Regions from separate parts of the Ideonella sp. FW305-24 genome, predicted to be linked through region 2. Evidence: riboswitches for the same ligand, from Rfam matches in the RefSeq annotation. Region 2 holds a riboswitch; the other holds the start of a gene.
The links. A riboswitch is a leader RNA that binds a small molecule or an ion and turns the genes downstream of it on or off. The one in region 2 is predicted to bind thiamine pyrophosphate.
Positions count from the first base shown of each region.

Region 1: it holds a riboswitch for thiamine pyrophosphate, as region 2 does, so the genes downstream of both, AC3WR5_RS22885 (TonB-dependent siderophore receptor) here and thiC (phosphomethylpyrimidine synthase ThiC) in region 2, are expected to answer to the same signal.

Region 1 is NZ_JBYTAI010000009.1:160,662-164,061, forward strand. It holds gene AC3WR5_RS22870 (phosphoadenylyl-sulfate reductase) at 1-342, shown strand, start outside; gene cobA (uroporphyrinogen-III C-methyltransferase) at 351-1,139, shown strand; gene fdxA (ferredoxin FdxA) at 1,263-1,586, shown strand; TPP riboswitch at 1,722-1,828, shown strand; gene AC3WR5_RS22885 (TonB-dependent siderophore receptor) at 1,889-3,400, shown strand, end outside.
Region 2 is NZ_JBYTAI010000007.1:292,718-296,117, forward strand. It holds gene AC3WR5_RS20255 (LysR family transcriptional regulator) at 1-201, opposite strand, end outside; gene AC3WR5_RS20260 (YeiH family protein) at 288-1,325, shown strand; TPP riboswitch at 1,362-1,462, shown strand; gene thiC (phosphomethylpyrimidine synthase ThiC) at 1,579-3,400, shown strand, end outside.

The sequences.
Region 1 (3,400 bases), on a different contig from region 2:
CGCATGCTGGAAGGCCGCAGCGCCTGGGTCACCGGCCTGCGCCGCGAGCAGTCGCAAAACCGTGGCGAGATGCCCGCCAGCGAAGTCGAGGCCAACGGCCGCACCAAGTACAACCCGCTGGTCGACTGGACCTGGGCCGACATCTGGCACTACATCGAGCAGAACAACGTGCCGTACAACGCGCTGCACGACCAGTTCATGCCCAGCATCGGCTGCGCACCCTGCACCCGCGCCATCGCGGTGGGCGAGGAATTCCGCGCTGGCCGCTGGTGGTGGGAAGACGAGAAGGCCAAAGAATGCGGCCTGCACGTTCGACCTGAAGCCGAGACGGCCGAAGCCTGAACCCGCGCATGTCCCTGCCTGCCAACCCCGCAACACCAGGCCGCGTCATCTTCATCGGTGCCGGCCCTGGTTCGGCTGACCTGATCACGCTGCGCGGTGCCCGGGCGCTGGGCCAGGCGCAGGTCGTGCTGTTCGACGCCTTGACCGACCCGTCGCTGCGCGACTTCGCGCCACAAGCCCTGTGGCTGGACGTGGGCAAGCGCGGCTTCACCGCCGCCACCGCCCAGGCGCGCATCAACGCCTTGCTGGTGCAGCACGCCACGAGCGGCGCCGTCGTCGCCCGGCTCAAGGGCGGCGATCCGTCCATCTTTGGGCGTCTGGAAGAAGAACTGCAAGCGCTGGCCGAGGCCGGCATTGCCAGCGAAGTCATTCCCGGCGTGACTGCGGCGTTGGCAGCGGCTGCCGCCACGCAGCGTCCGCTGACCCGCCGCGGCCAGGGCCGCAGCCTGGCGCTGAGCACCGCGATGACGGCAGAGTTGGAGTTGCGTGCCAGCCAGCGCGCAGACACCGAAGTCTTCTACATGGCCGGCCGCCAGCTGGCCGACCTCTCCCGCCGGCTGCAGGACGCCGGCTGGGCAGGCGACACGCCGGTCAACGTGGTCTCTCGCGCAGGCTGGCCGGACCAGCTGATGTCCGACCATTGCGTGAGCACCTTGCCAGCCGCCTGCGTGATGCATGCCGGCCGGCCGGCCGTGGTCACCGTGGGCGTCGGCGCGGCACCGGTCTGTCGCCTGTTGGCTGCGCCGACTGCGACAGCAGTTGAAGGCCATCCAGCAAGCGCCGCCTTCCCACCGTAAAATTCGCTTTTCGCCAGCCGCTGCCGGCGCGGTCGACTTCGGTCGCCAGCCGCCGCGCAGCAAGCCACGCGTGCGTTCCTGCAGACGGGGCGCCCCCTTTTCTCATACCAACGATTCCGCCCCATGACCCACGTCGTCACCGAAGCCTGCATCCGCTGCAAGTACACCGACTGCGTCGACGTCTGCCCCGTCGACTGCTTCCGCGAAGGCCCGAACTTCCTCACCATCGATCCGGACGAGTGCATTGACTGCGCGGTCTGCATCCCCGAGTGCCCTGTGAACGCCATCCTGCCCGAGGAAGACGTGCCCGGCGACCAGCAGCAATACATCGCGCTGAACGCCGAACTCGCCAAGCTCTGGCCCAGCATCACCAAGCGCAAGCCCGCGCTGCCGGATGCCGACGAGTGGAAGGACAAGACCGGCAAGCTGGGCGAGCTCAAGCGCTGAGCGCCGCGCTCACCCGAACAGCCCGCCGCGTGCGGGCTTTTTTGTGGGCTTTTTGCGCCGGCCAGTCCGCCACCGTGTTGCGCGCTGGTTAAGGGCGATAATCCGCCCGCGCTGCCGTCTCTCTCACGACTGCAGCGCATCCGCTAGGGGTGTTGGCCCGTCCACCGGACGGGGCCGACTGAGACAGTCCCTTTGAACCTGATTGAGGTAATCCTCGCGCAGGGAAGCCATGTTGAGAGCGCGTGCCGGTCCTCGGCCGCCATTCACTGCATTGCCCTTGCGCCATCGACTGGAAGTCACCGATGGCCCGCCGCCTTTCTTCTTCTTTTCTTCGCCTGCCGCTCGCGGCTGCCGCGTTGCTGGCATTGACCGCCGGCGCTCACGCGCAAACCACGCCGACCGAAGTCGTCACCGTGACGGGCCGCAGCAGCGCCCTGCCCGCCACCATCGCCGGCTTTGGCGACACGCCGCTGGCGCGCTCGCCGTTCCAGGCCAGCGTGCTGAACACCGGCCTGCTGCTGGACAGCGGCATTGACTCGCTGGGCGAGATCACCAAGCTGGACGCCAGCATTGGCGACGCCTACAACGCACCCGGCTACTGGGCCTCGATGCGGGTGCGCGGCTACGAGTTGGACAACCGCCACAACTACCGGCGCGACGGTCTGCCCATCAATGCCGAGACCGCGCTGCTGATGGACAACAAGGAAAGCATCGAGGTGCTCAAGGGCACCAGCGGCGCGCAGGCCGGTATCAGTTCGCCTGCGGGCCTGGTCAACTTCGTCGTCAAGCGGCCTCGCGGGGATCAGAAGAGCGTGCTGCTGGGCTGGACCGAATCCGGCAGCCTGAAGGCCGCGGCCGACATCGACCAGCAACTGCTGGACGGCCAGGCCGGCCTGCGCATCAACGCCTCGGTCGAAAAGCTGGACCCGCAGCAGCGCGACACCGAAGGCCACCGCCACCTGCTGGCCGCAGCCGGCATGCTGAGCCTGGGCAGCGGCGGCAAACTGGAGGCCGAGGTCGAGTTCAGCCACCAGTCGCAACCCAGCGTGCCGGGTTACAGCATGCTGGGCGACACTTTGCCCAAGGCCTCGACCGTGGACCCGCGGCTGAACCTGAACAACCAGCCCTGGTCGCTGCCAGTGGTGTTCGACGGCCAGACCGCCAGCCTGCGCTGGACCCAGGCCCTGAGCGCGCAGTGGCAGCTCAGCGCGCAGGCCATGCTGCAGCGGCTGCAGACGGACGACCGCGCGACCTTCCCGGTTGGCCTGTTCGACCCTGTCACCTACGACTGCGCGCCGTGCGACCGCTACAGCGCCGACGGCCATGTGTCGCTGTGGGACTTCCGCAGCGAAAACGAGCACCGCGACACCCGCACCGCCGCGCTGACGCTGGAAGGCAAGCTTGCCACCGGTCCGCTGACCCACCAGCTCTCCACCGGCCTGACCTGGAGCAAGCTCACCGCCCGCTTCGGCCCGCAGACCTACAACCTCGCCGGCACCGGCACAGTGGACGGCAAGACCGAGGTGCCGGCCAGCCCCGAGGCGCTGTACACCAACACCAACCGCGACGAGCGCAGCGTCGAACTGCACCTGCGTGACGTGCTCGACCTGAGCCAGGCCACCCGCCTCTGGCTGGGCCTGCGCCACACTCGGCTGTCGCGCGGCAGCGTGGCCACCGACGGCAGCGAGCCTGTCAGTTACGACCAGAGCTTCACGACGCCATGGCTGGCGCTGACGCAGCAGTTCACGTCCACGCTGATGGGCTACGCCAGCTGGGGCCAGGGCATCGAGAGCGACGTGGCACCGAACCGCCCG
Region 2 (3,400 bases):
CCGCCCGTTGTCGTTGAGCAGCAGCCGCTTGCCGGCGCGGTCAAACAGCTTCAGCCCCAGCAGCCGCTCCAGCTCATTGACCGCCGCGCTGGCGGCCGATTGCGACAAGGCAATCGCCTCGCCAGCCGCGCTGGTGCTGCCTTCGTGCGCGACGGCCACGAAGATCTGCAGCTGGCGCAGCGTGAGGCGCAGGATGTTCATGGTCGATCTCTTTACCTGTTAGTTCGCTTGATCTTAGCCATACAAGCCGTTGGACGGGTCACTTCCAGGTGCGGACACTGGCGCCCATGCTGTCCCGTGCCTTCTCCGCCCCCGTCTTCACCTGGCCCCGCCTGCTGCCCGGATTGCTTGCCAGCGCCGCGCTGGCCATGCTCGCTTCCGAACTTGGCCGCTGGACGCCCTTGCAGGCACTAGGCCTGGGTCCGTTGACCTTGGCGCTGCTGCTGGGCCTGGTGGCGGGCAGCGTGCTGGGCGGTGCGCGCTGGCAGCCGGGCGCGTCTGCCGGCGTGCTGTTCTCGCGGCTGCGGTTGCTGCGCGCGGGCGTGGTGCTGTACGGGCTGCGGCTCACGCTGCAGGACGTGGCGCAGGTCGGCTGGGCCGGTGTGTTGGTGGACGCGCTGGTGCTGGCCAGCACCTTTGCGCTGGCGGCCTGGGCCGGGCCAAGGCTGGGCGTGGCACGCAACACCGCGTGGCTGATCGGCGCGGGCAGCGCGATCTGCGGCGCGTCTGCGGTGTTGGCGACCGAGCCGCTGCTGAAGGCCCGCGCCGAGCAGACGGCAGTTGCGGTGGCCAGCGTGGTGCTGTTCGGCACGGTGGCCACGCTGCTCTACCCGCTGCTGTTTTCGTGGAGCGGGCAGGCGCCGGGCTTCGGGCTGTTTGCGGGCGCCACGCTGCACGAGGTGGCGCAGGCGCTCGCCGTTGGCCGCGTGCTGCCTGCGGAGATCGGCGACGCGGCGGTCGTCGCCAAGATGCTGCGCGTGATGATGCTGGCACCATTCCTGTTGCTGCTGTCGGCACTGCTGGCACGGCGCGGCGGCAATTCAGGCACCTCTTCTAAACTGGCATTGCCCTGGTTCGCATTTGGCTTCATCGGCATGGTGCTGCTGCGCTCGACAGGCTGGTTGCCCGCCGCCTGGCTGCACGCCGCACAAGGCCTGGACCTGGCACTGATCGCCACCGCGATGGCTGCACTGGGCCTGGCCACGCCGCTGGCCCTGCTGCGCCGCGCCGGTCCGCGGCCCCTGCTGCTGGCGGCGCTGCTGTTCGGCTGGCTGCTGCTGGGCGGCGGGCTGATCACAGCGGGGGCCAGCGCCCTGTTGCGCTGACGGGTTTTTCCCGCGCGCGGCAATGCGGCTACACTCCGCCTCGCTCCGGGGTGCGCACAGCGCTGAGAGGACCGAAAGGTCCAACCCGTGAACTTGATCCGGTTCGTACCGGCGGAAGAAGAGCGCATGCCCGATTGGCCGGGCGTGCAACCTGGGCCTGGGGCAGACGTGTCCTCGGCCCGGTTGCATCCACCCCGGCCAGCAGGCGGTCTCCGGAGCACTGACCTTTGTGCTTGCCATCCAGGAGACCGCCATGAACGCACCCGAATCCTCTGCCGCCCAGCGCTTCGCTACCGAACTGGCCGAGGCCTGCGCAGCCTTTCCAGGTTCGCGCAAAGTCCACACGCAGCAGGCCGTCACGACGCCGCAAGGCCCGCTGAAAATCCACGTGCCGATGCGCGAGATCGCGCTGAGCAATGGCGAGCGCGTCAGCGTCTACGACTGCACCGGCCCGTACACGGACCCTGCCGTGGCGGTGGACGTGCGCCGCGGCCTGCCCGGCCCTCGCACCGAATGGGTGGCCGCACGCAGCGACACCGAGGCCTACACCGGCCGCTCGCATGACGTGCAGGACGACGGCGGCGTGCGCACGCCGCAAGGCGCCGCACGGCTTGAAGCGCTGCGCGCCCAGGCCGCCGGGCTGCAGCGCACACCTCGCCGCGCCAAGGCCGGCGCCAACGTGACCCAACTGCACTACGCGCGGCGCGGCATCGTCACGCCGGAAATGGCATTCGTGGCCGAGCGCGAAATGGGCCAGCGCGAATGGATGGCCGCGCACCTGGGCAATGCCGAGCGCGAGGCCCGGCTGCGCGGCGACGGCCGCGGCGCGCGCATCCCGGCCGTCATCACGCCCGAATGGGTGCGGGGCGAAGTTGCCGCCGGCCGCGCCGTGATCCCCGCCAACATCAACCACCCCGAACTGGAACCGATGGCCATCGGCCGCAACTTCCTGGTCAAGGTCAACGCCAACATCGGCAACTCCGCCCTGAGCTCCGGCGTGGAGGAAGAGGTGGGCAAGCTGGTGTGGTCGCTGCGCTGGGGCGCGGACACGGTGATGGACCTGTCCACCGGGAACCACATCCACACCACGCGCGACTGGATCGTGCGCAACAGCCCCGTGCCCATCGGCACCGTGCCCATCTACCAGGCGCTGGAGAAAGTGGGCGGCGTGGCCGAGGATCTCAGCTGGGCGATCTTCCGCGACACGCTGATCGAGCAGGCCGAGCAGGGCGTGGACTACTTCACCATCCACGCCGGCCTGCGCCTGCCCTTCATCCACCTCACGGCCGACCGCCGCACCGGCATCGTCTCGCGCGGCGGCTCCATCCTGGCCAAGTGGTGCATCACGCATCACAAGGAGAACTTCCTCTACACGCACTTCGAAGAGATCTGCGAGATCATGAAGGCCTACGACGTGAGCTTTTCGCTGGGCGACGGGCTACGGCCCGGCAGCCTGGCAGACGCCAACGACGAGGCCCAGTTCGCCGAGCTGCGCACGCTGGGCGAGCTGACCCAAGTCGCATGGAGGCACGACGTGCAGACCATGATCGAAGGCCCAGGCCACGTGCCCATGCACCTGATCCAGGCCAACATGGACGAGCAGCTGAAACACTGCCATGAGGCACCTTTTTACACGCTGGGCCCGCTGACCATCGACATCGCCGCCGGCTACGACCACATTGCCAGTGCCATCGGCGCCGCGATGATCGGCTGGATGGGCACGGCCATGCTTTGCTACGTCACGCCCAAGGAACACCTGGGCCTGCCGGACCGCGACGACGTGAAACAAGGCCTGATCGCCTACAAGATCGCTGCGCACGCCGCCGACGTCGCCAAGGGCCACCCAGGGGCCCGCGCACGCGACGACGCGATGAGCGCCGCGCGCTTCGAGTTCCGCTGGGAAGACCAGTTCAACCTCGGCCTGGACCCGGACACCGCGCGCAGCTACCACGACGAAACCCTGCCCAAGGACGCCGCCAAGCACGCCCACTTCTGCTCCATGTGCGGCCCCAAGTTCTGCTCGATGAAGATCACGCAGGACGTGCGCGACTTCAGCGAGGCGCAGAAGAAGGAGG